One region of the Blautia difficilis genome, then DNA from elsewhere that is predicted to be linked to it. Evidence: riboswitches for the same ligand, from Rfam matches in the RefSeq annotation. Region 1 holds a riboswitch; the other holds the start of a gene.
The links. A riboswitch is a leader RNA that binds a small molecule or an ion and turns the genes downstream of it on or off. The one in region 1 is predicted to bind cyclic di-GMP.
Positions count from the first base shown of each region.

Region 2: it holds a riboswitch for cyclic di-GMP, as region 1 does, so the genes downstream of both, H8Z82_RS00550 (hypothetical protein) here and H8Z82_RS03225 (substrate-binding periplasmic protein) in region 1, are expected to answer to the same signal.

Region 1 covers NZ_JACOQG010000003.1:43,839-59,881, reverse strand. The annotation lists gene H8Z82_RS03260 (HD domain-containing phosphohydrolase) at 1-1,190, shown strand, start outside; partial or broken gene H8Z82_RS03255 (response regulator) at 1,219-1,473, shown strand; gene H8Z82_RS03250 (hybrid sensor histidine kinase/response regulator) at 1,619-4,117, shown strand; gene H8Z82_RS03245 (hypothetical protein) at 4,489-4,644, shown strand; gene H8Z82_RS03240 (SANT/Myb-like DNA-binding domain-containing protein) at 4,705-6,003, shown strand; gene H8Z82_RS03235 (Lrp/AsnC family transcriptional regulator) at 6,043-6,501, opposite strand; gene H8Z82_RS03230 (MATE family efflux transporter) at 6,714-8,057, shown strand; cyclic di-GMP riboswitch class I at 8,133-8,226, shown strand; gene H8Z82_RS03225 (substrate-binding periplasmic protein) at 8,399-9,214, shown strand; gene H8Z82_RS03220 (ATP-binding response regulator) at 9,198-11,381, shown strand; gene H8Z82_RS03215 (ABC transporter substrate-binding protein) at 11,381-13,231, shown strand; gene H8Z82_RS03210 (response regulator) at 13,237-16,043, shown strand, end outside.
Region 2 covers NZ_JACOQG010000001.1:113,966-130,008, forward strand. The annotation lists gene H8Z82_RS00505 (sodium-dependent transporter) at 1-375, shown strand, start outside; gene H8Z82_RS00510 (extracellular solute-binding protein) at 505-1,989, shown strand; gene H8Z82_RS00515 (ATP-binding protein) at 2,004-5,894, shown strand; gene H8Z82_RS00520 (glucose-6-phosphate isomerase) at 6,002-7,585, opposite strand; gene H8Z82_RS00525 (NUDIX hydrolase) at 7,877-8,383, shown strand; gene thrH (bifunctional phosphoserine phosphatase/homoserine phosphotransferase ThrH) at 8,478-9,080, opposite strand; gene H8Z82_RS00535 (MarR family winged helix-turn-helix transcriptional regulator) at 9,411-9,866, shown strand; gene H8Z82_RS00540 (ABC transporter ATP-binding protein) at 9,891-11,624, shown strand; gene H8Z82_RS00545 (ABC transporter ATP-binding protein) at 11,617-13,500, shown strand; cyclic di-GMP riboswitch class I at 13,818-13,901, shown strand; gene H8Z82_RS00550 (hypothetical protein) at 14,047-14,349, shown strand; gene lepB (signal peptidase I) at 14,346-14,939, shown strand; gene H8Z82_RS00560 (SpaA isopeptide-forming pilin-related protein) at 14,970-16,043, shown strand, end outside.

The sequences.
Region 1 (16,043 bases):
ATATCACACGACCGTTTGATTCTGTGATTGTAAAGAAAAGAGTTCAGAATACTTTGGGCCTCTATATGAACCAAAAGCATCTGATAAATGTGGTTTATAATCAGGTTTACGAAAAAGAAGAAAATAATAATATCATGATCCGGATTATGAGTAATATATTGGGATCCCGTAACAGCGAGAGCAGAGAACACATCCTGCATATTAAAACAGCAACGGAGATGATGCTGAGACAACTGGTAAAAGTAACAGATGCTTATCCTTTGACAGAGGCAGATATTGCTTTGATTACAACTGTTTCTTCCCTTCATGATATTGGTAAGATTCGTATTCCGGAAGGAATATTGAATAAACCAGGCAGACTTACAGATGAAGAATTTAAGATTATGAAAACCCATAGTGAGCTTGGTGCAGCTATAATTAAGGATATGGACTTTCCGCAAAATCATCCACTGGTACATACCGCATGGGAAATCTGCAGGTGGCACCATGAAAGATGGGACGGAAAGGGCTATCCGGATGGCTTAAAAGGTGAAGAAATACCAATCTCCGCGCAGGTGGTATCGATTGTTGATGTTTATGATGCACTCACCAGTGAAAGGTGTTACAAGAAAGCATTTGATCATGATACAGCGATTCAAATGATCCTGGATGGGCAATGCGGTCAGTTTAATCCCATCCTCCTTAAGTGTTTGAAAGAACTGAGTACTCAGCTTTCAAAAATGCTTGGTAAAGAGATGGATGATAATAAATATTATCATGAAGCACAGAGACTTTCGAATGAAATACTCAGTGATAAATCCTTACCGAACCAGATTTATACACAGAGTCTTGTCAAGGTCATGCAGGAGAAAATTGATTTCTTTAAATCGAACAGTGGCATAAATTCGATTGATTACAATGCAAGTTCGGGCCAATTAACTATAATAAATGAAAAACAGAAGATAATATACCAGAGAGATGATTCGGGAATTGATGTATTCAAAGTGTTTGAAGTGAGTGAAGAAGATATTCAAAATATCATAGATTTGTTGGAACAGACCTCGATAAAGAATAAAGAAATTTCATTACAGATAAAAGCAAGGCTTGAAAACAAAAGACAAATGTATAATCTGAAACTGCACACATTGTGGACTCCATTAAAAAAAGATGGCTATATTGGAATTATTGGATATTTTGATACTGTAAAATAGAAAAATGCAAATTTAGGATAATGAGCTAAATCTGGAAATTGCAAAAATGCTGCTGGAAGATGAAAAGATGGTTGTGACTACGGCAGAAAATGGCGAGGAGGCTGTGGATATTGTTTCCCAGTCAGTTCCGGGCAGATTTGATTTTATTTTTATGGATATTATGATGCCGGTAATGGATGGATTAGAAGCAACCAGACAGATAAGGACATTGAACCGTAAAGATACAAAAGAGATACCAATCCATGAGAGAAGAAGAATCCTCTGTTATGTGGCGGTATTATAGCAATCCTCTAAAATAATGCATCTTAATCCAGCCCATCAGAGTGTGAAATCCTGCTGAACTGTCTTAAATGCATTATTTACGAGGATTGCTATAGATTACTACATCTGCACAAAAAATTAAGCTGAAGGATACAGGGTTGAGGAATATGAAACAGTTAATAATACCAGACAAGGTACAAAAAGAGATGCTGACAGATTTTATGATCATGGGGAAAACCAGGGGACTGATCGGTGGATATTGTGAGAATGAGTTTCCGGTTTACTATGCCAATGAAGAAATGGCACGGATGCTTGGTTACGATGCAGTGGAAGAAATGGTTGAAGCAATTGACGGAAAAGTGATTAATACGATTCATCCCGATGACAGAGAACAGGTCATAAAGGATATCGGGGATGAGTATTATGAGGGATTAACCTATGAGACCACATATCGTATGCCGCGAAAAGACGGCTCCTGGTTCTGGACGGTTGATAAAGGAAAAGTCATACGGACAGAGGATGGGAAACTGGCTATTATCAGTGTCTGCCAAGATATGACATCTTTCGTGGAACGGCATAAGAAACTGGAAGACAGCAACAAGATTCTGAACGAACGTAACCGGATATTATCAGCTTTATCCAGAGATTATCCAACGATACTTTTGTGCGATTTAAAGCAGGATACATTTGAAGTTGTAAAAGGGGATACCTTTACGCACAATGACCCTGAAGAAAAGCAAAAGTTAGTTCGTGGAAGTAACTGCTATTCAGAGAGAGTCCGGTATTTTTTTGAAAATATCCTGATTAAAGATTCTGCTCCGGGGTATCTGGAAAAACTTTTGCCGGAGTATCTTATGGAAGAACTAAAAGAGAAGGACAGTATAGAGATTTATTATAAGACCATACCAAATGGGAGTGGTTCCAGACATTTTTTGGCAAACGCAGTACGTTTATCCAATGAGGAAGATCATTTTAAGATCATCCTCGGTTTCCGTTCTGTAGATGAAATCATTAAAAAAGAACAGGAGATAGAGCTTCAAAGAGAGATCATCGAAGGTCTTGGAAAAGAATATTTTTCTGTTCTGGCAGTAGAACTGGATAAAGATCGGGTATTTTCTTATCGCGAGTCTGAAGAAAATGGAAAGATTATTTCAGATTTTTGCAGAAAATGTGATAACAGATGGTCAAAAATAATTCCTTCTTATGCCGAGACGATGGTATCTAATAACACTAACGGAGAATTTGAAAAGCAGCTGGGTCTGGAAACTCTGCGTTCACAGGAAGAGGATTATTCCATGACATACGAGTTTAAGTCGGAAACGGAGATCAATTATCATCAGGTAAGAGTGACATACGTAAAGAAAAAAGACGGAGCAAGGGTGGCTGTAGTCGGAACAAGAAATATTGACAGTCTCATAAAAAAAGAGCGTATGCAGGAGGAAAAGCTGAAAAAAGCATATGCTGCCGCAGAAAATGCAAATAAAGCTAAAACGGAATTTCTGAATAATATGTCCCATGACATCCGTACGCCAATGAATGTGATCCTGGGATATAACCAGCTGATGAAACCGCTGCTGACAGAACCGAAGCAACTGGATTATCAGAAAAAAATTGAACAATCCGGGAAACTGCTATTGTCCATCATCAATAATGTACTTGATATGGCCCGGATTGAAAGCGGCAAGATGAAAGTAGATGAAAATTATGAAATTGTCGGCGAGGTAGTAGACGAAATCATAAGTACATTTGCATCTGAAGCGGAAGAAAGAGGAATTCATCTAAGTGCCAGCATGCAGGTTACACATAGAAATATCCTGTGTGACAGTACGAAAATCAGGGAAATCTATGTGAATCTTGTCAGTAATGCTATGAAATATACGCCCAGAGGTGGGAATGTAACGATCACAGTAGAAGAATTGCCATGTGAAAAAGAAGGATATGTAAAGGTAAAAGTTGAGATAAAAGATACCGGTATTGGCATGAGCAAAGAATATCTTCCAACGTTATTTGAACCATTCAGCCGTGAACATAATACAACCACTGGAAAAGTCGGAGGAACCGGTCTTGGAATGCCAATCGTGAAGCGAATGGTCGATCTGATGGGCGGCAGTATTGAAGTGGAAAGCGAACTGGGAAAAGGGACCGTATTTACGTTTACGCTGATGCATAAAATAGCTGACCAAAAATATTACAATGAGAAGACAGAAACAGCAGATGAATCTGATATGGGAGAAAACCTGCGCGGAAAGCATGTTCTGCTGGCGGAGGATAATGATCTGAATGCGGAAATTGCAGTGACGATTCTGGAAGAAACTGGGATTATTATCGAGCGTGTGGAAGATGGAATTCAGTGCGTGAACAAGGTAGCGCAGATGTCACCGGGAACTTATGATCTGATACTTATGGATATCCAGATGCCAAATATGGATGGCTATCAGGCAGCACAGTGTATCCGGCATTTAAATGATAAGACGAAGGCAGAAATCCCGATCATTGCCATGACAGCAAATGCCTTTGCAGAAGACAGGAAAAGAGCATTTGATGCCGGCATGAATGGACACATTGCAAAACCCATTGATATTGAGAAAATGGAAGCGGTCATTCTTTCTGTATTGGAAAAACAGGAAAGCTTACAGAATGGGAAGAACAACAGCATAAATGGATAATAAATATGTATTTCTATTTCCTGTTCTATTCAGGCATTTTTCATTGAAATTGCAATCACCTGGACATCTATTGCAGTATCGGTTGCGGGAATAATGACAGATAAAAAATAAGATTCGGTAGGCTTTTTTGCGTTTTTTATTCAGGCTTCTTGATATTATCATTATTCCTTTCGCTTTTGGACACTCACAGGGTTCGAAATTAACTGTGGGTGTCTTTTTTTTCGCTGCTGCTTTGTGATAGCTGGCTTTTTTCGTCTCAAAAACAGTTATCTTTGAATCAGTTATAATAATTTTATAAAATTCACCATATTACCGCTGGATAGTTCTATGTCAAATTGCACATTATAACAAATAGAACAGGAGGCATGCTTATGACATTGGAACAGGTTGTATTGACAATGATTAATGACAAGATGCTGGATCATGGACGGATTTCCCCAAAACTGCACGGTAATATCCAGAAAGATATTGTAACTCTGAGTACATCCAATACTGCAAAATTCTTCTGCGAAGGTTACGAAAAGTAAGAAGTAGCGAAGCGGATTGCGAATGTCCGCTTTACATAATATATAAAACAGGTGTAAGACATGGCAAATACGAAAAAAAGATGGACAGCCGATGAAATCGAAATATTAAGAAAGTACTATCCCACAGAAGGAGATCAGGTCTGTGAAAGATTATCCGGAAGAACTGCAAAAAGTTGCAGGGTCCAGGCATCAAAAATGGAAATATCCAAAAACATTTCTTCTTCAGCAATCGTACAGAATGATGTTAAATATGTCAGATTATGGACAGAAGCAGAGGATAAAATACTGAGGGAGTATTATGCTGTGGAGGGCAGTAAGGTACGTTATCGCTTAAATCAGAGATCTGCAGAATCCTGCAGAGGAAGAGCTGCTGCATTAGGACTTACTTATTCCGGGGCAAACAGAAAATGGAGCAGCAGCGAAGATGAAATTCTGAGGAATTATTATCCGACAGAAGGTGCTGAAGTTCAGAAAAGACTGGAGGGAAGATCCAAAGAGGCATGTAGTAAAAGAGCTGCCAAATTAGGTCTCTGCATACAGGGAAGAAAAGAATGGACTGCAGAAGAAGATGAAATTATAAGAACATATTACAAAGCGGAAGGCAGGAAAGTAGCAGAACGATTGGAAGGGAGAACTCTGACTGCCTGTCAGTCCAGAGCTAAGTACTTAAATGTCAGATCAGAGAATAACAGACTTCCGTGGACACAGGAAGAGGATGCGATCATTACCCGATATTATGAAGAAAAAGGTGCCGGATATGTGCATACTCTCATGCCTGAAAGATCTCTTCAGGCATGCAAATACAGAGCAATGATTCTGGGATTAAGCAGGAAAACCATTGATCCATGGACAAAAGCCGAAGAGAAGATATTGAAGAAATACTACCCGGTTGAGGGCGGCAATGTTTATAAACGTCTGAATAACCGTACCAGAAATGCCTGCATCAGCAAGGCCGCCCAATTACATCTGCAATATGGACTGCCTATGTATAAAGGACCTGTATTGGATGAATGGATCATACTGGCAGTGAAACAGGGGATCACAAAAGTAAGGCAATCTATGACATATAGTGAGATAACCTTTAAACCCGGAAAACTCCCTGAACTGCATCTGACACTGGAATGTGATGAAACCGGGAAATTCAGGGTTTATGAGGATTCTGTTCTTTTGGATGAAAAAGAATATGACAGACAGCAGATTGAGAATCTTGCGGATACAATGGGGCTTCAGATAGAAAGAAACAAAATTACTTTAGACAGCAGCGAAAAAGAGATAGAAGACGATATTTTCAGACTGATAGCAGGATGTTACCTGATTTATTTCCTGCATTTTTATGAAAGCAAAGAAAACAGACGATAGAATGCACGATTATTTTTACTGTGTGATTCTGAGATACCTCTATAGTCTCAAACCTTTAATATCTTTAATGCGTGATAAAATTATATTGCAGCTGCAGCTGATAATGCCGGGCAGTGTATCAATGACATTGTGCAGGAACTGTTCCATTTCATCACCTGAGGAAGCAACTGCATGTACATGAAGCTTGTCTCTTCCTGTGACACGGTAAATCTGAGTAACTGTATCATTTTTGTACAATATATCTGTTACCTGCGACAGGTACTCCGGTTTTGTTTCAATTTCAAAATAGCATGATACAGCCCCACTGATTTTTTGCGGATTAATAATTGTTGTATATTCTTCGATTACGCCTCTTTTCTCCAAAGCCTGGATACGGGCTTTTACTGCCACTCTGGAAATACCGGTTTCTTCACCAATATCAGAGTAGGAGATACGTGCATTTTCTATAAGCAGCCGGATAATTTTCTGATCCATTTCATCTAAACCGTCCAGATACATAAGTTCCCTCCTGTAAAATAATATAAAATAATATCCGTCTGGTAGCAGATTTTCTTAAATATCATATCATTTATATTACTAAAAGTAAACAGCTGCTTGACTTATTTACTGTAACTGCATATAATTGTTGCGTAACGAAATCTAAAACTTACGTTTTGAAAATGCGATTGTGATTTCGGATAAAAAGCAGAAATTTATGGAGGAAAATGAGAATGTCAAAAGATGAATATTTAATCACAGATGCCCCTCTTAAAGCACTGACTGTTTTTGCAATGCCGATGATTCTCGGAAGTTTTTTTCAACAAGTATATAATATGGCGGATTCTATCATTGTTGGTCAGTTTGTGGGATCCTCTGCACTTGCGGCAGTTGGAGCCTGTGCAGCTTTGACGAATGTTTTTATCTGTGTAGCATTGGGTGCCGGTGTAGGAGCCGGTGTACTTGTGAGCCGCTATTTTGGAGCCCAAAATTATAGCAAAATGAAAACAATTGTGTCAACATCATTGATTAGTTTTCTGATTCTGAGTATACTTCTGGGGTTTTTGGGCTTTGGCTTTTCTCATTTTATGATGAGCTTATTACAAACACCTGCTGACATACTGGATGAAGCAGTACTGTATCTGCGTGTTTATTTTGTGGGATTTCCCTTTCTGTTTATGTACAATATCCTTTCAACAATGTTCAACTCCATCGGTGAATCTAAGATTCCGCTGGGGCTTTTGATATTTTCTTCTGTTTTGAATATTGTTATGGATCTTTGGATGGTGGCTGGTTTAGGGCTGGGGGTGTTCGGTGCTGCCCTCGCAACTCTCATTGCGCAGGGAATTTCCGCAGTGTTTTCGCTTTTGATTTTCTTTAGCCGGATGCGTCGATATAAAAGCCGTTTCAACTGGTTTGACAGGCAGGAGTTACATTCCATGCTTCGGATTGCAGTACCATCGGTTCTTCAGCAGTCTACAGTGTCGATTGGTATGATGATCGTACAGGCAGTTGTAAATCCATTCGGTACACAGGCACTGGCAGGTTATGCGGCAACCATGAGAGTAGAGAATGTTTTTTCACTGATATTTGTATCCATTGGCAATGCGGTTTCGCCCTATGTTTCCCAGAATCTTGGAGCAAAGAAAATTGAACGTATCAAAAAAGGATACCATGCTGCACTGGTGTTGGACCTGTGTTTCGCAGTCCTTGCTTTCATAGTCATTGAAACACTGCACACCCCAATTTCTTCCTTATTCCTTGGAAAAGATGGAACTGCTCTGGCATATCAGGTGTCCGGGGATTATATGAAATGGCTGGGATATTTCTTTATTTTTATGGGTATTAAGATGGCAACAGATGGAGTTCTCCGTGGGCTTGGAATCATGCGCCCGTTTCTTATTGCCAATATGGTAAACCTTGCAATACGTCTGTCAGTGGCTTTGATCTTTGCGCCGCGTTACGGGATTGCATTTGTCTGGCTTGCTGTACCGGCCGGCTGGCTTGCGAATTTTCTGATCTCCTATGGGGCACTTAGAAAATCATGGCCGGTTGATGAAGAAGTTCCATCCCGGTAATAATCCCGGTAAGAGGTATATTTTCTTATAGACATGATATAGTATGAGTGCTATAATAAAAAAAGATTTTTTTATGGCATTTATTGGTAAACCGGTTGAAAAGTCGGGACACAAAGCCAGAAGGAGCTAAAGTCAGACTGAAATCTGGCCATGCCAGCCGGTTGCATCATGCCTCAGTAATAATAAAAGGTAAATGTTAAATGGTATTATGGAAAAAGTTCCTGTAAAATTTTTTACAAGGAACTTTTTTTTGCTTCAAGCGGATATTCATAACCTCCGCAGTGGATTTACCTGATTTGGTTTAAGGGACAATAGAAAAGAACAGCAGGAATGGAGACAAGATGAAAGGAAAAAAAGTGATTGCAGGCATTCTGCTTGTGGGAATTATAGCGGCATCCCTGGCAGGGTGCAAAAACACAAATACCACTAAAAAAGAAAGAGAAAAGCCCGTTATCACCCTGGGCAGTGACAGTTATCCGCCATACAATTATCTGAATGAAGATGGAATCCCCACAGGAATTGATGTGGAACTGGCTACAGAAGCTTTCAGAAGAATGGGATATCAGGTGGAGGTTGTCCAGATCAACTGGGAGAAGAAAAAAGAGCTGGTAGAAAGCGGAGAGATTGACTGTATTATGGGCTGCTTTTCCATGGAAGGACGCCTTGACGATTACCGCTGGGCAGGGCCCTACATAGCAAGCCGCCAGGTAGTTGCTGTAAATGAGAGCAGTGATATCTATAAACTAAGTGACCTGGAGGGAAAGAACCTTGCCGTCCAGTCCACAACCAAACCGGAGGGCATCTTTCTGAACCGGACAGATGAGAGAATCCCCAAACTGGGCAATCTGATCAGTCTTGGGCACAGGGAACTGATCTATACCTTTCTGGGGAAAGGATATGTGGATGCAGTTGCTGCACATGAGGAATCCATTGTCCAGTACATGAAAGATTATGACGCAAGCTTCCGTATCCTGGAAGAGCCACTGATGGTCGTCGGGATAGGTGTTGCTTTTGCAAAAGAGGATGACAGGGGAATCTGTGAGCAGATGGATCAGACGCTGGAAGAAATGCGTCAGGATGGCACCTCCCTGAAAATTATTAAAAAATATCTGGATGATCCCCAGAAGTATCTGGAGGTGGATGATCTTGGATATTAAGAGAAAGAAAAAAGAAAAACGAATCCAGCTGTTCGGTGGTCTGATTGGAATCTGTGTGGCATTAGTTTCTCTGTTTTATTTCTTTCATGCGGAGAAAGCGGAAGCAGAGAAAAGAATGGTAGAGATTGTAAATTATGTCAAAGTGCAGTGTTCCACCTACACCCATTATAATGAATCTTCGGAATCCAAAAGTCTCCTCCGTGCGATTGAAAGTGCCAGACAGATGAGTACGAATATCGATATGGAAATAGAAAACGGCGGTCATCTGAGCCAGGAGTTCCTAAAAGAAAATCTTCAGACTCTCTGGGTGGATGGTATCCTTGTGCTGGATGCAGTTGGAAAGACGGACTGCGAATACAGCATGGATGAGTCTCTGACCGGTGAGATTACGGCATATCTGCAAAAGGACATTATCATGGATTTTGCCGGATATGAAGAAAGATCTTATTCGGAACGGTTTACCAGGGAAGACGGATCCTATATTGATATTGCAGCCTGTGCCAGAAAAGATGCACCGGGTATTGTGGCAATCTACTATTACACACCTCCTGAATTTGCCAGAAACTATACACTGACGATACAAGGGCTTTTAAATGGTTATAGTATCCAGAAAGATGGAACGGTTATTGTTGCAGACGATGGGATTGTTGTTGCCAGCAATGATGAGAGTCTGCTGGGGCAGAATACAGCCGACAACGAAGTTGTTCAGGCAATGAAAAAGCATACAGACAGTCAGCATATCTATCATTTGAGGAAGGAAGGAACCGGATGTTATGGAATCATGCTTAAGCAGCGTGATTATTATATCTACGCATATCTTCCGGATACAGAAGTATTCCGTAACCTGCCGCTAAGTGTAACAGCTGTCGTTTTTCTTTATTTACTCATATTCGGTATATTCTGCTTCTGGGGATACAGAGCGGATCTGGCACACCGGAAACATGAACAGGAAAAAGATGAAAAATATAAAGCAGAACTTCTGAGAGCAGCAAAAAAAGCAGAAGCAGCCAATGAGGCAAAAACCGAGTTTCTACAGCGAATGAGCCATGATATCCGGACACCGATCAATGGAATCTGCGGCATGATCGATGTGGCAGACCATTATGCAGAGGATATGAAGAAACAGACGGAATGCAGGGCAAAGATCAAAGAGGCATCCCATCTGTTGTTGGAACTGATAAACGAGGTTCTGGACATGAGCAAACTGGAGTCAGATGAAGTGATTCTGGAAGAAATCCCATTTAATCTGAACAGTATTTCTGAGGAAATACTGGGTGTGATTGAACAGATGGCTGCAGAGCAGAATATCCGGATCCTTTGGGAAGAAAAAGAAGTTACACACTGGAATCTTATCGGAAGTCCGGTGCATGTGAAGCGGATCCTGATGAATATTCTGTCCAATGCGGTGAAATATAACAAAGAAAACGGATATGTCTATATCAGCTGTCGGGAAATCCCATCGGAACAGACAGCAATGACCACATTGGAATTTGTCTGCAGAGATACCGGAATTGGAATGACAGAGGCATTCCAGAAACGCATTTTTGAACCATTTGCACAGGAACATGCAGGAAGCCGCACAAAATTCGCCGGAACAGGACTGGGAATGCCAATCACAAAAAAACTGGTAGAGAAAATGGGCGGAACCATTTCCTTTGAAAGTAAAGAAGGCACAGGGACTACATTTGTGATCCGGATTCCATTCCGGATTGACACAGATAGGAAGGACAGGACTGAAACGGAAGAAAAAACGGAAACATCTATCCAGGGGCTCCATGTTCTTCTGACAGAGGATAATGAGCTGAATATGGAGATTGCAGAATTTGTGCTTCAGAATGAAGGCACTGTGGTGACCAAAGCATGGAATGGGCAGGAGGCTGTTGACATATTCAGAAAAAGCAGTTCTGGAGAATTTGATGTCATTCTTATGGATATTATGATGCCTGTCATGAATGGATATGAAGCAGCAAAGATGATCCGCTCTCTGGACAGAGAGGATGCAAAAGTGATACCGATCATTGCAATGACAGCAAATGCGTTCATTGAGGACAGAATGAGAGCAAAGGAAGCGGGAATGGATGAACATATTGCCAAGCCTGTTGATAGGAAATTATTAGTAAAAGTAATCAATGAGTTAGTAAAACACAATCAGAGGGAGCAGTTATAATGAAAAAGAAAAAATGGAACAGGTTAGTTTCTGTACTTTTGGTGATGGTGACGGTTATGTCACTTCTGTCTGGCTGTGGCGGGAAAAGTGCGGAAAAAGAAGATGCAGAAACCATCACCGTGTATTTATGGACTACAAAGCTGTATGAAAAATATGCGCCATACATCCAGGAACAGCTTTCGGATATCAACGTTGAATTTGTAGTAGGCAATAATGATCTGGATTTCTATCGTTTTCTAAATGAAAATGGCGGATTGCCGGATATTATAACCTGCTGCAGGTTTTCCCTGCATGATGCAAGTCCTCTGAAAGACAGTCTGATGGATCTTTCCACAACCAATGCTGCAGGTGCTGTCTATGATACATACCTTAACAGTTTCAGAAATCAGGATGGCAGCGTAAACTGGCTTCCTGTGTGTGCAGATGCCCATGGCTTTGTAGTAAACAAAGATCTTTTTGAAAAGTATGATATTCCTCTTCCAACGGATTATGAAAGCTTCATTTCTGCCTGCCAGGCATTTGATGAGGTGGGTATCCGTGGGTTTACTGCAGACTATTACTATGATTATACCTGTATGGAAACACTGCAGGGTCTGTCTGCATCAGAGCTGTCTTCTGTGGATGGACGTAAGTGGCGTACCATCTACAGTGACCCTGATAATACAAAGAGAGAAGGTCTGGACAGTACCGTCTGGCCGGAGGCTTTTGAACGTATGGAGCAGTTTATTCAGGATACAGGGCTGAGCCAGGATGATCTGGATATGAATTATGATGATGTGGTTGAGATGTACAAAAGTGGTAAGCTTGCCATGTATTTCGGCAGTTCTGCCGGTGTAAAAATGTTCCAGGATCAGGGCATTAACACAACATTCCTGCCATTCTTTCAGCAGAACGGCGAAAAGTGGCTGATGACTACACCATATTTCCAGATAGCTTTAAACCGTGACCTGACAAAGGATGAAACACGTCGGCAGAAAGCAATGAAGGTACTGAGCACAATGCTTTCAGAGGATGCGCAGAACCGGATCATTTATGATGGGCAGGATCTGTTAAGCTATAGCCAGGATGTGGATTTCCGGCTTACGGAATATCTGAAGGATGTGAAACCTGTGATTGAAGAAAACCATATGTATATCCGTATTGCGTCAAATGACTTTTTTTCCATTTCCAGGGATGTGGTGTCTAAGATGCTCTCAGGAGAATATAATGCAGAGCAGGCTTATCAGTCATTTAATTCCCAGCTTCTTGAAGAAAAATCCACTTCTGAGGATATTGTGTTGGATTCAAAGAAAACTTATTCCAATCGTTTCCATACCAGCGGAGGCAATGAAGCCTATTCTGTTATGGCAAACACTTTGCGCGGTATTTATGGGACGGATGTGCTGATTGCAACAGGAAACAGCTTTACGGGAAATGTACTGAAGGCCGGTTATACAGAAAAAATGGCGGGCAACATGATTATGCCAAACGAGCTTTTCGCTTACAGCAGCGAAATGAGTGGGGCAGAACTGAAGGAAACGGTCAGAAACTTCGTAGAAGGCTGCCAGGGAGGCTTTATCCCCTTTAACCGCGGCTCTCTGCCTGTGTTCAGTGGTATTTCTGTAGAAGTCACGGAAACGGATGATGGTTATACATTGAGTAAAGTTACAAAGAATGGAAAACAGATTCAGGACAAGGATGCTTTTACTGTGACCTGCCTTGCAGCACCACAATATATGGAAGCTTATGCGGCAGAGGAAAATATTGCATTTGACGGAGGGGATACCTCTGTGGAAGATACCTGGACAACATATGTTTCAGATGGTAATGCCATTCTTGCAGAGCCTGAAGACTACATTACTCTGAGGTGAGAAGAATGGATGTTAAGAATCATAATACAAACAGAAAGAAACGGGTTGTGAGAAAACGATGGAATGCAGCAGTTCTTATTGCCCTATTTGTTGGAATCCTTTTGACTGTTTTCCAATATTTGGGGTTTGTATCGAAGACTGTTTATGAGGAAAGTGTTTCTCACCTGACAGAAATTTTTCATCAGTCTGATAATATGCTAAGTGAGCTGACAAATAAGAATCTGACTTATCTCCATATATGGGGAGAATATCTGCAGAACACTTCCGATGAAAGTGAAATTCGTGAGTATATAGAGAAAGCACAGGAAGATGCAGGCTTTTTAGATTTTTATTTCCTGTCAGCGGACGGGAACTATAAGATGGTAACAGGTAAAACCGGCTATCTGGGATTACAGGAAAATATTGAAGATGAGATCCGGCAGGGAAATGATGTGATAACCAATGCAACAGTTCCCGGAAAATCCCAGCTCCTTGTTTTTGCCACTCCCAAGCCTCATGGAAATTATCAGGGCTTTGAATATGATGCAATTGCCATTGCCTATGAAAACTCTGATATCGTAAATGTGCTGAATATTTCTGCTTTTAATGGAAATGCCCAGAGTTATGTGGTTCATCCGGATGGTCGTGTTGTTGTGGATCATTCCTCTGAGTCATGGGGAGAGGTTTATAATTTCTTTGGGATTCTGAGAGAGCATTCCAATATGTCTGAAAAAGAGATCCTTAAACTTTCAGAAGAGTTTAAGGAAGGACATACAGATGCAATGCTGATAAATCTGGATGGAAAGGATTACTATCTGGTCTATGAGAAATCCAAACCTCAGGACTGGATCTTTCTGGGACTTGTCCAGGCTGATATCGTTAATGCCAGTATGAATGTTCTGCAGCGTAGCACGATGCTGCTTGTAAGTGCAGTAGCGGTGTGTATTGCCGGTCTTTTTATTGGAATTATTCTCTGGAAAAACAGGGTAAACCTGAAGAGAAAGGATACGGAGATCCTTTACAGGGACGAGCTGTTTCAAAAGCTGTCAATGAGTGTGGATGATGTTTTCCTGATGCTGGATGCCAAAACATATAAAGCAGATTACGTCAGTCCCAATGTGGAAAAATTGCTGGGTATTACAGTAGAACAGATCCGTAAAGATATTTGTGTCCTGGGAAAACTGCATCCCGGGGATGTTGAAGATCCGGAGAAGAATTATCTGGAAGAAATCCAGGTTCATGAGCAGCAGGAATGGGATTTTGAATATGTTCATCAGAAAACAGGAGAACACCGCTGGTTTCATAATGTTGCAATGGGCAGCGAGGTAAACGGGAAAAAGAAATATATCCTGGTTATGTCAGATCGTACCTCTGACAGAAAAATGAATCAGGCGCTTTCTGAGGCGGTCCGCGCTGCGGAGACTGCAAACAAGGCAAAGAGCACCTTCCTTTCCAATATGTCTCACGATATCCGGACACCAATGAATGCGATCATTGGTTTTACCACACTGGCTGTAAGCAACATTGATGATAAAGAAAGGGTACGGGATTATCTGGGTAAGATTCTTTCCTCCAGTAATCATCTGCTCTCACTGATCAATGATATCCTGGATATGAGCCGTATTGAGAGCGGAAAGATTCATCTGGAAGAAACGGAAGTCAGTCTGTCAGAGGTTCTTCATGATCTGAAAACTATTATCAGCGGACAGATCCATGCGAAACAGCTGGAACTTTACATGGATGTCATGGATGTTACCAATGAGGATGTTTATTGTGACAAGACACGACTGAATCAGGTACTGCTGAATCTTTTGTCCAATGCGATCAAGTTTACTCCTGCAGGCGGAACCGTTTCTGTCCGGCTGAGAGAGTATCCGGGGACGCAGAGAGGCTGTGAACTGTACGAAATCCGGGTAAAGGATAACGGAATCGGCATGAGTCAGAAATTTGTACAGAAGATCTTTTCTCCTTTTGAGAGAGAGCGGACTTCCACTGTAAGCAGGACTCAGGGTACTGGGCTGGGCATGGCCATTACCAAAAACATCGTGGATATGATGGGCGGAACCATTGAGGTTCAGACAGAACAGGGAAAAGGTACTGAATTTATTATCCGTCTGCCATTGCGGATCCAGCCTGAGAGTCACCGTATAGAGAAAATCGCAGAACTGGAAGGTCTGAAGGCATTGGTCGTAGACGATGATTTTAATACCTGTGACAGTGTGACTAAGATGCTTGTAAAGGTTGGAATGCGTTCGGAATGGACACTTTCCGGTAAGGAGGCTGTTCTCCGTGCACGGCAGTCTGTGGAAATGGGGGATGCATTCCACGCTTATATCATCGACTGGCGTTTGCCGGATATGAACGGCATTGAAGTTACCCGTCAGATCCGTAGTCTTGGTGACGATACGCCGATCATTATCCTGACTGCTTATGACTGGTCAGATATTGAAGTGGAAGCCAGGGCAGCAGGGGTGACTGCATTCTGTGCAAAACCTATGTTTATGTCAGATATCAGAGAGACTCTGATGGCTGCAATCGGCCAGAAGCAGGCTGAGGCAGAGGATAATGTTCTTCCGGCAGCAGATTCAGATTTCAGAGGCAGGCGCATACTGCTTGTGGAAGATAATGAACTGAACAGTGAAATTGCAGTAGCGCTCCTTAGTGAATATGGTTTTCGGGTTGATACAGCGGAAGATGGAGCAGAGGCTGTGGAGAAAGTTAAGAATTCAACACAAGGTGATTATGACCTGGTGCTTATGGATGTGCAGATGCCTGTAATGAATGGATATGAGGCTACTGAGCAGATCCGTTCACTGGATGATCCTTCACTGGC
Region 2 (16,043 bases), on a different contig from region 1:
TCCACAATCATGGATGAGCTTCACTGGGGACGTAAAGGAAGCTGCGCATTGATGGCGGTGGTTATGATCGTTCTTGGAACTGCTTCCTCTATGGGATATGGACTCTTGGATTTCATCCGTATCTTTGGAATGAATTTCCTCGACTTCTTTGATTTTGCCACAAACTCTGTTATGATGCCTCTGGCAGCACTTGCAACCTGTATTCTGGTACTGAAGGTAGTTGGAATTAACAGAATCACAAAGGAGATTGAGCAGTCCTCTCCCTTCCGCAGAAAGAAGCTGTACAAAGTATTCCTGAAATACTTTGCTCCTGCCTGCCTGATCATTATCCTGCTTAGCTCTATTGCCAATGTACTGGGAATTATAAGCATGTAAAATAAGAAATGCTCCGTTGCTTCGGCCGCGGGGCATTTTTATGTCTTGGTATTTACACCAATGACAGAAAAGGATACAATAACAACAGGAAAAAATGCAATAGGATAATATAATAGGAGAACATACAAGATGAAAAAGAAACTTCTGGTCAGTATGCTGGCCGCAGCCATAGCAGCCTCTGCGCTGACGGGCTGTGGGATTACTGACAGCAATCATACAGAAAAGAGTTCTGCAAAAACAGTAAAGCTGGATCCTGAGGATCCTGTTTTCCTGACAGTATGGCATTATTACAATGGCCTGCAGCAGACAGCTTTTGATAATCTGGTAGATGAGTTTAATAATACGGTAGGCAAGGATGAAGGAATTTCAGTAAAAAGCTACAGCCAGGGATCCGTGCCTGATCTGGAGAAAGCAATCACAGATGCAGCAGATGGACTGGTAGGTGCGGATAAGATGCCTGACATCTTTTCTTCCTATGCAGATGTGGCTTATACCATTGAGAAAAAATCCGGCCTGGCAGATCTGTCCCGGTACTTCACAGAGGAGGAACTGTCGGAATATGTGGATTCCTATATCCAGGAGGGATATTTTGAGGGAGATAAAGCCCTGTATCTCTTTCCTGTAGCCAAATCAACAGAGATCATGATGATCAATAAGACAGACTGGGAACCCTTTGCCAGTGCTACAGGGGTTACGTTGGATCAGCTTTCTACCCTGGAGGGGGTAAGAGAGGTGGCTGAGAAATATTATGACTGGACAGATGCCATGACTCCGGATGTGGCTGATGACGGCAAGGCTTTCTATGGCAGAGATTCTATGGCAAATTATTTTATCATTGGGATGAAGCAGCTGGGAAAAAATCTGTTCCAGGTGAAGGACGGCAAGGTTACTGTGGATACAGACAAGGAGAGCATCCGCCGGCTGTGGGACGATTATTATGTACCCTATGTTATGGGATATTTCGCAGCTTTTGGTAAATTCCGTTCCGATGATGTAAAGACAGGAGATATCCTGGCTTACACAGGTTCTACGGCATCTGCCATGTACTTTCCGGATAAGGTAGAGGATGATGAGGAAAGCTATACGATTGATTATATTGTCCGGAATGCACCGCTCCTTAAGGATGGAAAAAACTACAAGGTACAGCAGGGCGCGGGTATGGCTGTGTCCAAATCTGACGAGAAACATGAATATGCATCCAGTATATTCCTGAAATGGTTTACTCAGAAGGAGCAGAATCTGAGATTTGTGTGTGAATCGGCTTATCTGCCTGTGCGGAAGGATGCAAATACCATCAAGGCCCTGGATCAAGTGGTTAAAGAGAATTCCATTGACATCAGCCAGAAGGCTTATGACTGTCTGAAGGATACTATGGACAGCTTTGACAAGACGGAATTTTATACTTCGGAATGTTTTGAAAACAGCTATGATGCCCGTCAGATCCTGGAGCATAATCTGTCTGATAAAGCTACAGCAGATAAAATAGCCATCGATGAAAAAGTGGCTTCCGGCATTTCCAGGAAGGAGGCAGCTGCTGAGTATCTCACAGATCAGGCCTTTGACCAGTGGTATGAGGAATTTTGCAAAGCATTAAGTGCAAGTGTTGAAAAATGAAAAAGGAGATTAAGATGAAAAAGATCCAAAAGCAGAAAAAGCCTTTGCTGAGAATCTTTTTGATTCCTCTTTGTGGAATTGTATTGCTTCAGGGAATCTTATTGTTTACCATGCTTGTGTGCAGTGGGGCAAAATCAAAGATGGAGAAAAATATACTGGAGGCAGATTCCAATATTCTCCGGAACAGACAGCTGATGCTTCAGAATGCAATGGCAGACCAGTGGTCCTCTGTGCGGGAGGAACGCCAGGATCTGACCAACGTTCTGGGTGATTTTCTGGAAGAGCAGGAGCAAGATATTGTAGAATTCAGGGAGAGTAAAAGCCTTCAGGAGACCTATCTGCAGCGAATTTTCCCCCATATGATCAGAGTGGCGCAGAGAAATACAGCCTCCGGATTATTTCTGGTTCTGACCAATGGGGATCCGGTGGAAGAAGCCTCAGATTATAACGGATTCTTTATAAGGGATTCTGATCCTCAGAGAAAAACTGCTACCAATACAGACTTGCTGTTGGAGAGGGGGAACAAGAATCTGGCCCGCAAGGCATCCATTTCCCTGGATTATGCCTGGTCTACCCGATTTAGCCTGGCAGGAGAGGGAAAGCGGGCAGCAGATGAGTTCTTTTACCAGCCCTATAAAGCGGCTATCGCCCATCCTTATACAGATATGGTGAATCTGGGATACTGGTCAGAGCCTTTTATCCTGGAAGAGAATCCCATGGACAACCATAAGATGATAACCTATTCTCTGCCCCTGGTTTATGGAGATGAGGTATATGGAATCCTGGGAGTTGAGGTATCTCTCAATCTGCTGGAAGAATATATGGATGTGAGGGAGCTGGATGAGAATCTGGATGCAGGATATATACTGGCCTATAAACAAGGAGAGGAAGAGTATATCTGCGTGACCGGACAGGGAAGCCTGCATGAAGCAGTGCACAGACAGGGAGGAACCTTTACACTTTTACCGCAAAAGGAAACAGATCTGTATGTGGTAAAGGATGTGCTCAGAGGAAAGCAGAAGATCTACGCGCTGACCAGTCCCATGAGTCTGTACAGCAATAATGTCCCCTATGACAATACAGAATGGGAGCTGTGCGCCCTGGTGACAGAGAAGTCCATATTCGGAATGGGAGAAGGGCTGTACAGAGGTATTTTAAATGTTCTGTTTGTCTGTGCTGCCATTGGGATTTGTGTGGTTATCTTTGTGGTAAAGCGCGTAATGAGACCGATTCATTCTCTTATGAACAGTGTGAGAAACGGGGCAGAGGGAATCCGGAGCTTTCCACCCTCTAAGATTCTAGAGATAGATGAACTTCATGATGTTTTGGAGAGTGCCACAGAGGCTCAGAAAAAGACAGAGGATCAGCTGAGAGAGGAAAAGGAACGTTACCGGATTGCTGTGGAGAGCTCGGAGGATATCTTTTTTACCTACAGGATCCGGGAGAATAAGCTTGAAATTATAAACAGCGAAAGAAGGGATGGCGTCTGGAGCCGCAGCCAGCAACCGGAAATCCTTACAGGCATTTATGTTCATCCTTTGGACCTGAGAAGGATCACAGACCGCTTTGCGTATGCTGTGGATACCATAGATGAAGATTTCAGGCTGAAACAGAATGAAGAAGGGGATTACCAGTGGTTTAACCTGTCGGCAAAGGTGGTCTCTGATGAAACAGATGTCAGAGCTATGATCACAGGATATCTGCACAATATCAATCAGCAGAAGGAACAGGAGCTGGAGGAGATCCGCAGGAAAAAAATGGACCCGGTCACTTCTTTTTATAATATGAAAGAAGGGATGCAGGTAATTCAGAATATGCGCAGCACCCAGCAGGCGGGCACCCTTTTTGCACTTCATATATATCCTTTCCGACAGATCAATAAGCAGTATGGACTGATCGTTGGAGACCTGCTTCTGAAACAGCTGGCAGAGATTCTGCGAAAGACCTGTGAAGCCATGAAAGATCAGCCGGTTCTGGTGCGTGTAAGCGCAGGGACAGTAGGGGGCTGGATGCCGCAGCTGGATGAGAAGACTACCCAGACTATGATCCGTCAGGTGGAGCAGGAATTCAGTCAGTTGATCCACAGGGATGTTTTGAAACCTGTGTTGATCAGTGAAACGGTACAGGCCGACAGAGTGACTGATACTGAAAAACTGGCAGAGCAGATGGAAAACAGGCTGAAGCAGAACAAAGTCCTCTCAGATGACTGGGACTTTGGTAAAATTATTTCTGTAGCTTACACGGAGCAGATGAGCCTGATATCTATTACCCTAAATCTTTTTGACAGAGGAGCAGATTATAGTGTTCCACTGGATCTGTTTGCAGCAGAGATGGACTCCAAATATTCGCTGAAGAATCTGGTGATCACTGCCTATGACAGGGAAAATATGGTAAATACACTGGAGTATCAATGGCGGAAGAAACCGGAGGCTGACCATATAGAGTCCGGTGAGTATTCTGAAGAAAGCCGGAAATCTGAAAAAATGGCCCGGTGTACAGAGGTGGATTTCAGAAGATTTATGAAGGCGCGTGCAGGCAGGGATATCTGGCCTGTAAGCAATGAGATTACAGAGAATCCAATGTTTGCTTCCTTCCTTGCCCCGGGTAAGGGAATAGGGGTAGATATGACGGACAATGGACAGTATTCCGGAACCCTCTTTTTCATGGGAGAAAATGAGGAAATCCTGAAATCGGATAATAATTATAAGGAAATCCGTGAGATTGTAACGATTATCCAGAACAGGATCAATCAGGAGAAGCACGATCTGTCTGCACAGGCAAAATCAGACTTCCTGGCCCGGATGTCTCATGAGATCCGTACACCGATGAATGGGATTATGGGTATGACAGCCATTGCCCTTAAGGAGAATCAGACAGAGGAGAGAAGAGTGGAATGTCTGGAAAAGATCAGAAACTCTTCCCAGTATCTGCTGGCTCTGGTAAATGATATTCTGGATATGTCTAAGATTGAAAGCGGTAAAATGCAGCTTCAGCCGTCCAAAGTGAATCTGAAAAAGAAGCTTCTGGGTATTCATGATCTGGTTGAATCCAGGTTCAGGGAAAAACAGCAGGAATATACAGAGCACATTGTCCTGAAGAATTCCTGGTTCCTGGCAGATGAGCTTCGTCTCTGCCAGGTGCTGGTCAATCTGTTGGGAAATGCTTCCAAGTATACGCCTGAGGGCGGAAATATCTGCTTTGAGGCAGTAGAGACCTGCATAGACGACCATACTTCAGAGATTTATTTTGCAGTGAAGGATAATGGAATCGGTGTAAGGAAAGAGGATCAGCAGAGGATTTTCCAGAACTTCGAGCAGGCAAGACAAAAGGACAGTGCTTACCGTCAGGGAACCGGTCTGGGACTGGCGATCAGCAACCGCCTTATTCATATGATGGGCAGCAATATTATGCTGGAGAGTGAACCGGGACAGGGAAGTATTTTCAGCTTCACACTAAGGCTGTCTCTGACAGAGCCGCCGAAAGAGCAGAAGCCGGAGGAATCTGAAAATATTGCTGTAGAGCTGAAGGGCAAGAGGATCCTGACTGTGGAGGACAATGAGCTGAATATGGAGATCATTTCTGCAGTATTGGAGGATTATGGAATTCTTGTAGATCCTGCAGAAAACGGAAAGATCGCGCTGGATAAGATGGCAGTTTCGCCGGTGGGTTATTATGACATGATCCTGATGGATATTATGATGCCTGTGATGGACGGACTGGAGGCCACCAGAGAGATCCGTAAGCTGAACAGACCGGATGCGCGGACCATACCTATCGTAGCTATGACAGCCAATGCCTTTGAGGAGGAACAGAAGAAATCCATAGCCAGTGGAATGAATGAACATCTGACCAAGCCGCTGAGTATGGAGAAGCTTGAAGAAACCCTCAGGAAATATTTAAGCTAAAGGTCAGGAGTCAGAAAAAAACCTGACTGAGAAAATAAACAAGCCACATTCAACAGAAAAAGAAGTTGAATGTGGCTTGTTTTTTGCTATGGTCTGATCAGGATTTCTCAGATATCAAGCAGATCACTGTAAACTTTCAGTGCTCCGTCAGTGTCGTGTGCAAGTACACGTTTTGCAAGGACTTTACCAAGCTGTACACCCTCCTGGTCGAAGCTGTTCAGATTCCAGAGGAAGCCCTGGAACATGATCTTGTTCTCAAAGTGTGCCAGAAGTGCACCAAGGGCTGCAGGTGTAAGCTCCTCACCGATGATAATACTGGAAGGACGTCCGCCCTTGAAGTCTTTGTTCAGGTTTTCATCTTTTTTGCCACATGCAAATGCTACGATCTGTGCAGCAACGTTTGCGCAGAGCTTCTGCTGGCTGGTGCTGTTTTCGATATCAACATCTACACCAAGCTGGCTCTTCTTAAAGCCGATGAACTGCAGAGGAACGATGTCAGTTCCCTGATGTAATAACTGATAGAAGGAATGCTGTCCGTTGGTACCTGGTTCACCGAAGATCACAGGTCCTGTTACATAGTCTACAGGCTCACCGAAACGGTTAACGGATTTACCGTTGGATTCCATGTCGCACTGCTGTAAGTGTGCAGGGAAACGGCTCAGTGCCTGAGAATATGGGAGAACTGCTGTAGCAGGATATCCCTGTACATTTCTCTCATAAACACCGATCAGTGCATCCAGCATATCCGGGTTCTCAAGAATGTTCTTATTTGTAGCAAGAGTGTCCTCAGCTGCAGCTCCCTCAAGGATCTGTGCAAATACTTCAGGACCAAATGCCAGGGAAAGGATTGCTCCGCCTACACCGGAAACAGAAGAGTAACGTCCGCCGATATAGTCATCCATAAAGATGGCTGTCAGATAATCTTCGCTCTTTGCCAGAGGAGAGGTTTCACTTGTTACAGCAAGCATGTGTTTGGATGGGTTTAATCCTGCTTTCACCAGAGCATTCTTTACGAAAGCTTCGTTTGTCAGTGTTTCCAGGGTTGTACCGGATTTGGATACAACGATGAAGAGAGAATGAGCAAGATCTACAGAAGCAAGAACTGCAGCTGCATCATCAGGGTCTACGTTGCTGATGAATTTCGCTTCCATTTTAAATGTGTTGTTTGCTTTTGCCCAGTTCTCAAGAGCAATATATAATGCGCGTGGACCTAAGTCACTTCCGCCGATACCAATCTGAACTACAGATGTGAATTTCTCGCCATTCTCATTGGTGATCTCACCTGCATGAACCTTGTTTGCGAAGTCTGCAGCTTTCTTCTGCTGTGCAACGTAGAATTCACGTTTGTCAACGCCGTCTACCACTACAGCATCACCCTGCTGTTTACGTGCAAGGTGGTGAAGTACCATACGTTTCTCACCGGTGTTGATCACTGCACCGTTGTATAACTCCTGGAATTTCTCAATAAGTTCAGCCTCGTCTGCCAGCTTTGCAAGTGCATCCAGAACAGTCTCATCAATCTGCTTTGCAGCATAGTTGTAAGCTAAACCGGCTGCCATTGGTGTGCTGTATTTCTTTACACGTTCAGCACCTTTCTCGCCTGCCATGGCATCTGCGATATCTACATGACCTTTCAGTTCGGCAAGTTTGCTGTAAGAAGCAAGAGTGTCGAGATTTTTCCATGTTGCCATAATAATATTCCTCCTTTAGAATAGATGCGATTTCAGGTACATTTATCCGGAAGCGGACTTAATGCTGTTGAAGTCTGGATCAGAAAGATGTAACAGAATAACCGCTTTAGTGCAATTATACTTAAAAATGGGGGAGATTTCAACGTATAGAGACTTATTTTGTGGAGAAAAACCTGTTTTTCAGATAAGAATACCATAAACAGGACAGTAACTATTTGCAATAAGACCGGCAAGATGATATTATGTATAAAGCTACAGTCAGACAGCAATTTTACAGGGAGATAATTAAAAATGGAATTCTGGGATATTTATGATGAAAATAAGAAACCAACAGGACGCACAATGAAAAGAAATGACTGGTGCCTGAAGGATGGAGAGTATCACTTAACTGTACTGGGCGTCATCGGCAGACTGGATGGTACATTTCTGATTACCAAGCGTGTGATGACCAAGGCATGGGCACCTGGCTGGTGGGAAGTATCCGGAGGTGCAGCCCAGGCTGGTGAGGAATCTTATGAAGCAGTTCTTCGTGAAGTAAAAGAGGAAACAGGACTGGATGCCCGGAATGCAGAAGGCGGATATCTGTTTACTTATAAGCGTGAGAATCCGGGTGAGGGAGATAACTACTTTGTGGATGTGTATCGCTTCATTATGGACATTGACGAGAATGACCTGCATCTGCAGACAGAAGAGACAGACGGATATATGTTTGCCACTGTTGATGAGATCAAAGCCTTTGCAGCAGAGGGAAAATTCCTTCATTATGATAGTATAAAGAAGGCCTTTGAACTGTCATAATATGGCATAACAGAATAATAACAGTAATGGAATCACAAAATAAAAAACCATCATACAGGAACAGCCTGACCTGTATGGTGGTTTTTTTATAAGACTATTTCATAGCGTTTCTGATTGCTGCCAGCAGCTCATCATATTCCTCGTATGCCGGAATCTCCGGATAATCGGCTTTGATCTTGTCTGTGCTGCGGAACAGGAATCCTGCCTTGCTTGCCTGGATCATACCCAGGTCATTGTAGGAATCGCCGCTTGCAATGGTATCGAATCCAATAGACTGCAGTGCCTTTACAGTAGTTAACTTGGACTGTTCCACTCTCATCTTAAAGCCTGTGATCTCACCGTTGTCTGCAACTTCAAGTGTATTGCAGAACAGAGTGGGTCTTCCCAACTTCTCCATGAGGGGCGCTGCGAACTGTGTGAAAGTATCGCTGATCAGGATTACCTGAGAGAAAGAACGAAGCTCATCCAGAAATTTCTTTGCACCCGGAAGGGGATCGATCTTTGCGATAACCTCCTGAATCTCTTTCAGTCCAAGACCATGCTCCTTCAGAATTCCAAGTCTCCAGTTCATCAGCTTATCATAATCCGGCTCATCGCGGGTAGTTTTCTTCAGCTCCGGAATGCCGCTGGCCTCTGCAAATGCGATCCAGATCTCAGGCACCAGAACGCCCTCTACATCAAGACAAGTGATATACATGATAGAATCCTCCTTTGTGAAAAACATCTTTATTTGTAAATATTCTTTACCGCTTTATTTGACGAAAATATCTTAACATATTCTGGAAGGCCTTGCAAGTTACTGTTATTTATGGACAGATATATCAGGCTAATATTACTGAGAATGGAGTCAAGCGGATATTCGCAACCTCCGCAGGGGACTTACCTGATTCGGCTAAAAAATATGTATTGACAATAAAAAAGCAATTCCCTATAATGGTTAGGAAACTAACAGATAGCATCCTAACCATATGACAGAATCCGGGAGGTGAACATAATAGACGAGGAAACCAGGCAGAAACTGAACAATATGCACGTAGGCCGTCTGATCCGTATTTTATCCCATTCCATGAGACGTCACAATCCGGCGGAAATGATAGAGAATGATGATCTGACACTTATGCAGAAACATGTGCTGAAATTTATCCTTCTGGAAACCATACACAGAGATATTTATCAGAAAGATATCGAAGAGGAATTTCAGATCAGAAAACCCACAGTAACAGGAATCCTGCAGCTAATGGAGAAAAACGGATACATTTACAGAGAATGTGCGAAGCAGGATGCCCGTCTGAAACGGATCCTTCCCACAGAAAAGGCAGAGTCCCTGCGCCAGCCCATCCTTCACAGCATTGAAGAGGATGAAGCAGCAATGATCCAGGGCATCCCAAAAGAGGATGTGGAGCTGTGCAAACAGGTTCTGTGGCAGATGTGCGAAAACAGAAAGAAAATGTGCAACAAAAAAGACAGTAATTACAAAAAATAAAATACAAGGAGGACATCAACAAAGATGAACAAAAAACTTTTACGTTCCGTCCGGGAATACAAAAAGCAGTCCATTCTGGCACCGCTTCTGGTAATCCTGGAGGTTCTGATGGAAGTTCTGATTCCCCTGGAGATGGCCAAGATCATTGACATCGGCATCGCCCAGGGAAATCTGAGCTACATCTTACAGAGAGGAATCATCCTGGTTGTGATGGCAATGCTTTCGCTGTTTTTCGGCGTACAGGCAGGAAATATGGCAGCTTATGCAGCAGCAGGCTATGCCAAAAACCTGAGACATGATATTTTCTACAAGGTACAGGATTTTTCCTTCAAAAATATCGACCATTTTTCCACCTCAGGACTGGTCACACGAATGACCACAGACATTACCAATGTGCAGCAGGCATATATGATGAGTATCCGATTGCTGGCCAGGGCACCGTTTATGATCATTCTGTCATGGATCATGACACTGACCATCAGCAAACCGGCATCAATCCTTTTCCTCATTGCCATACCATTTCTGGGAGGCACCCTGCTTTTTATTGCAAAAGCAGCCCACCCTCATTTCATCAAGGTATTTGACGAGTACGATGTGCTGAACAATTCCGTACAGGAAAATGTAAACGCCTCCCGTGTGGTAAAGGCTTTCGTCCGTGAGGACTATGAGATCGAGAAATTTCATGGGATTTCCAGATATGTCTATGATCTTTTCACCAAAGCAGAGAAAATTGTGGCATGGAACTCCCCGGTTATGCAGTTTACCATGTATACGGTAGTACTGATCCTGGTAGCCATCGGTGGCAGATCCATCGTAGGCGGCACTATGGAAGTAGGAGAGCTTACCAGTGTAATCGTCTATGCCCTGCAGATCATCGGCTCCCTGATGATGGTAACTTTCGTATTTGTTATGATCATGATCGCTGAGGCATCCACAGACCGAATCGTAGGAGTGCTGGATGAGGTTCCGGAAATGCAGGATCAGGCTGATGCAGTGAAAACTGTGGCAGACGGCTCCATAGACTTTGAACATGTGGACTTCAGCTACGGAGGAGAAGGTGGCAACCTTTCCCTAAAGGATATTAACCTTCATATTAAATCCGGCCAGACCGTAGGAATCATCGGTGGTACCGGAAGCGCCAAGTCTACCCTGGTGCAGATGATCCCCAGACTCTATGATGTTACAGGGGGAAGTGTAAAGGTAGGAGGCGTTGATGTGCGCAAGTACAATCTGGAAGCGCTCCGTGACCAGGTATCCATGGTTCTCCAGAAGAACGTGCTTTTCTCAGGCAGCATTTATGAAAATATCCGCTGGGGTGATGAACATGCCAGTGACCAGGAGGTTCAGAGAGTCTGCCGCCTGGCACAGGCAGACGGATTCGTCAATGAATTTCCGGATGGCTACAACACTATGATCGTCCAGGGCGGAAACAACGTATCCGGCGGACAGAAGCAGCGTCTGTGTATTGCCAGAGCCCTGCTGAAGAAGCCAAAGATCCTGATCCTGGATGATTCCACCAGTGCGGTAGATACCAGGACAGATGCCCTGATCCGTAAGGCCTTCCGCGAGGAAATCCCGGATACCACCAAGCTGATCATTGCACAGCGAGTTTCTTCTATTGAAGATGCAGATCAGATCATTGTACTGGATGACGGTAAGATCGCAGGAGTAGGAACCTCCGAAGAATTACTGAAAACAAATGAGATTTACAGAGAAGTATATGAATCACAGGTCAAAGGAGGCGGAGAAGATGAATAAGAAGAAAAAAGTAGACCAGAACACCATCAAAACTGCCAAAAGACTTCTGAAATATATAACCGAAACCTATAAGCTGCGGCTGATACTGGTATTTGTCTGCATCTTTCTCAGTGCAGTAGCCAGCATTTCCGTATCCCTGTCCCTGAAATATCTGCTGGATGATTATATTATCCCGCTGATCGGACAGACAGACCCCAATTATGCAGAGCTGTACAAGGCTATGGCAGTTCTGGGCTGCATCTTCGCAGTAGGTGTAATCGCAACCTTTATTTACAGCAGAATGATGGTATTCATCGGACAGGGCGTACTCAAGCGTATCCGTGACGATATGTTTGAACACATGCAGACTCTGCCTATCCGTTACTTCGACCAGAATACCAATGGCTCCATCATGAGTCTCTACACCAATGATACGGATACGCTGAGACAGATGATCAGCCAGGCAATCCCCCAGGGACTGATGGCACTGTTTACTATTATCGTAACCTTTATTTCCATGCTGATGCTCAGCCCCCTGCTGACCATTCTGGCTGTGGCTGTTATCTTTATTATGCTGGCAGTCACCGGTAAGATCGGGGCAAACAGTGGTAAATATTTCATCAAACAGCAGGTATCTCTGGCAGATGTGACCGGATTTGTGGAAGAGCGCATGAATGGCCAGAAAGTAGTTAAAGTCTTCAACCATGAAGCAAAATCCGAACAGGAATTTGACCGTCTGAACGAAGCTCTCTTTGAAAGCTCAGCCAGTGCCAACAAATATGCCAACATGATGGGTCCTGTCATCGGAAATATCGGTAACCTGCAGTTCGTGCTCACAGCAGTTCTGGGAGGACTTCTCTCTGTAGCAGGAGTAGGCGGCATCACTCTGGGTGTTATGGCTTCCTATCTGCAGTTCACAAAGAGCTTTACCCAGCCCTTCATGCAGGTGGCACAGCAGTTCAATGCCATTGTCATGGCGCTGGCAGGTGCAGAGCGAATCTTCAACCTGATCGATGAGAAACCGGAAGAAGATGAAGGTTATGTAGAGCTTGTTAATGCGAAAAAAGATGCTCAGGGCAATATTACAGAATGCAAAGAAAGAACCGGCATGTGGGCATGGAAACATCCCCATTCCGCTGACGGCTCTGTAACCTATACAGAACTTACCGGAGATGTCCGCTTCGAGGATGTAACCTTTGGCTATAACCCGGATAAAGTAATCCTTCAGGATATCAGTCTCTTTGCAAAGCCTGGCCAGAAGCTTGCCTTCGTAGGCTCCACAGGTGCAGGAAAAACAACCATCACCAACCTGATCAACCGTTTCTACGATATTCAGGAGGGTAAGATCCGCTATGACGGAATCAATATTACCAAGATCAAGAAAGATGACCTGAGACATTCACTGGGAATCGTACTTCAGGATACCCACCTGTTCACAGGAACCATCCGGGAAAATATCCGCTACGGAAAACTGGATGCCACAGATGAGGAAGTATATGAGGCAGCAAGACTGGCTCACGCAGACCAGTTCATCAAAATGCTTCCCAAGGGCTATGATACCATGTTAAGCGGAGACGGCGAAGAACTGTCCCAGGGACAGAGACAGCTTCTGTCCATTGCCAGAGCAGCAGTAGCCAACCCGCCGGTACTGATCCTGGATGAAGCAACCTCCAGTATCGATACCCGTACAGAGAGCATCGTACAGAAGGGAATGGATAACTTGATGAAGGGCAGAACTGTATTTGTCATTGCCCACAGACTTTCCACCATCCGCAACAGCAATGCCATCATTGTACTGGATCACGGCAAGATCATAGAGCGCGGCGACCACGAAGACCTGATCCGCCAGCACGGCACCTACTATCAATTATATACAGGTAAGCTGGAGCTGTCATAAAGCATCGGCAAAATTACAAAACCCCCTGACTGTGAAGGCAATGCCTGTCTGGTCAGGGGGCTCTTTTTGTATGCCAATGATATTTAAAAATTTATATGGAAGAGATAATAAAAAATGGAAAGATACAATAGATAGATACCAATATTATGTCATAATCTACAACCATCCGCATAAAATATAGCATGACCTTCATTGTAATATTTCACAAAAAATAAGGATTTCAAACGAAACAATTTCGACTTTGCATGAACCTGAACCAAAATATTCTGATAATATTGACAAATCGTTTTTAGCGTATTATCATACTAAATACAAATACAGAAAAAAAGCAAACCTGGTGCAAGCCAGGGACGCAAAGCTAGGAGTCTCTTGAACGGCAGGCAGGGAGGAGCGATACCCACAGGATACATCCCCCGGCATTGACCACATAAGAGTTACAGAGAGATAGTTCGGCTGCAATTATTCACTAACGATAGAGAATGATTGCAGCTTTTTTATTTGTCAAAAACACAGCAGATTGCTGTATCAGAAATAAGGAGCATAAGTATGACTGACAAAGAATTAAGGCGTCTGAGCCGTACCGATTTACTGGAAATGCTTCTGGAACAGAGCAAAGAAGTAGAGCGCCTGCAGCAGGAGCTGGCAGAAGCCAGACAGCAGCTGGAGGAACGAAGGATCATGACAGAGGAAGCCGGATCCATCGCAGAAGCCGCACTTCGGATCAACCGGGTATTTGAGGCAGCACAGGCAGCCGCAGACCAGTACCTGGAGAACATCCGGCAGCAGGCCCCCGGCCATACAGATACAAAACCCACAGACAGTCAGGAGAATGAAGGCATTCAGGAATGAGGAAAAAGACCAGCAAAGAAATCACATCCATGCCTACAGTAACCCAGCTGGAGGCGGAATTAAACAGAACAAAATACAGACACAGATACCACCGGGTACTGAGAAACACTCTTGGAACCCTGATTACCGTGGCAGCAACGGCAGTCCTGATCGCCGTACTCCTGCTCCCGGTACTTCAGATCTACGGCAGTTCCATGTACCCCACTATCCAGGAGGGACAGATCGTAGTTTCCGTAAAAGGAGCCGATTTCACCCAGGGAGATGTGATCGCCTTTTACTACAATAACAAGATATTGGTAAAGCGAATGATCGCAGGTCCCGGAAGCTGGGTAGATATAGATAAGAAGGGAAATGTCACCGTGGATGGCGAACTTCTGGATGAGCCCTATCTGACAGAGAAAGCCCTGGGTGACTGCAACATCAAGCTTCCATATCAGGTGCCGGACGGCAGATACTTCGTTATGGGAGACCACAGATCCACTTCCATAGACAGCCGTAACACTTCCGTAGGCTGCGTGGCAGAGGAGCAGATCGTAGGGAAAATCGTATTCAGGCTTTGGCCTTTGAAATCATTTGGCACTGTGAAATAATCAGCGCCGGGGATAAGGAGAGATGTCAATATGAAAAAATTATTGTTGCGGGAAGCGGCAAAGCATAAATTACAGAATCGCAGGCGTAAACGCTGGCAGAAGATAGTAAATATTCTTGCCTGTCTGGTGGTTTTTTGTACTGTCTATGCATTGATCCTCCCGGCACTGACCGCCGAGGCGGACACCTACTGCGGTAAGGAGGAGCATACCCACACAGAGGACTGCTATGAGGAGAAGCTGATCTGCGGCAAGGAGGAGGGAGAGGGAGTCCACCATCATACGGACGACTGTTACAGGGAAGTAGACGCTCTGGTCTGTCAGACTCCAGAATCCGATGGACATCAGCACACAGATGCCTGTTATACAGAAGAACAGGTTCCGACTTGCACAAATACAGAAGAGGGCCATGTACATAGTGAGTTTGAAGGTTGCTATACCACAGAGAAAAAGCTGATCTGCGGTATGGAGGAGGGCGAAGGTGCTCACCACCACACAGCAGAATGTTATGAGAAAAAGAAAGAGCTGATCTGTGGCCAGCAGGAAAACGTTGGCCACCGCCACACAGCAGAATGCTATAAAAAAGAGCTGATTTGCGGCAAAGAGGAACACACCCATACCCTTGCCTGCTACTCCAATCCTAATGCAGACGTAGAGAATGGAGATGTATGGCAGAACACAGTAAGCAGTGTGACACTTACAGGTAACTGGGGTGCGGACCTGGCAGCCATCGCCCAGACCCAGACCGGTTACACAGAGAGCACAGCTAACTACGCAGTGGCAGAGGACGGACAGACCATCCACGGCTACACCCGCTACGGTGCATGGGCAAACGACCCATACCGGGACAACTGGTCCGCCCAGTTCGCAGACTTCTGTCTGAGCTACGCAGAAGTACCCACAAGTGCAGTTCCACAGAACAGTGATTGCAGCGCATGGAATTGCACAAATCCGGATGGCTACACACCAAAGACCGGTGACCTGCTCCTGCTGGATACAGACCTGGACAGCAGCGCCGACCACGCCGGAATCGTAACCTCCGCTGATGACAGCACCCTGACCGCCATCGTAGGCGACGCCGACAAAGCAGTCAGAAACAACACCTAT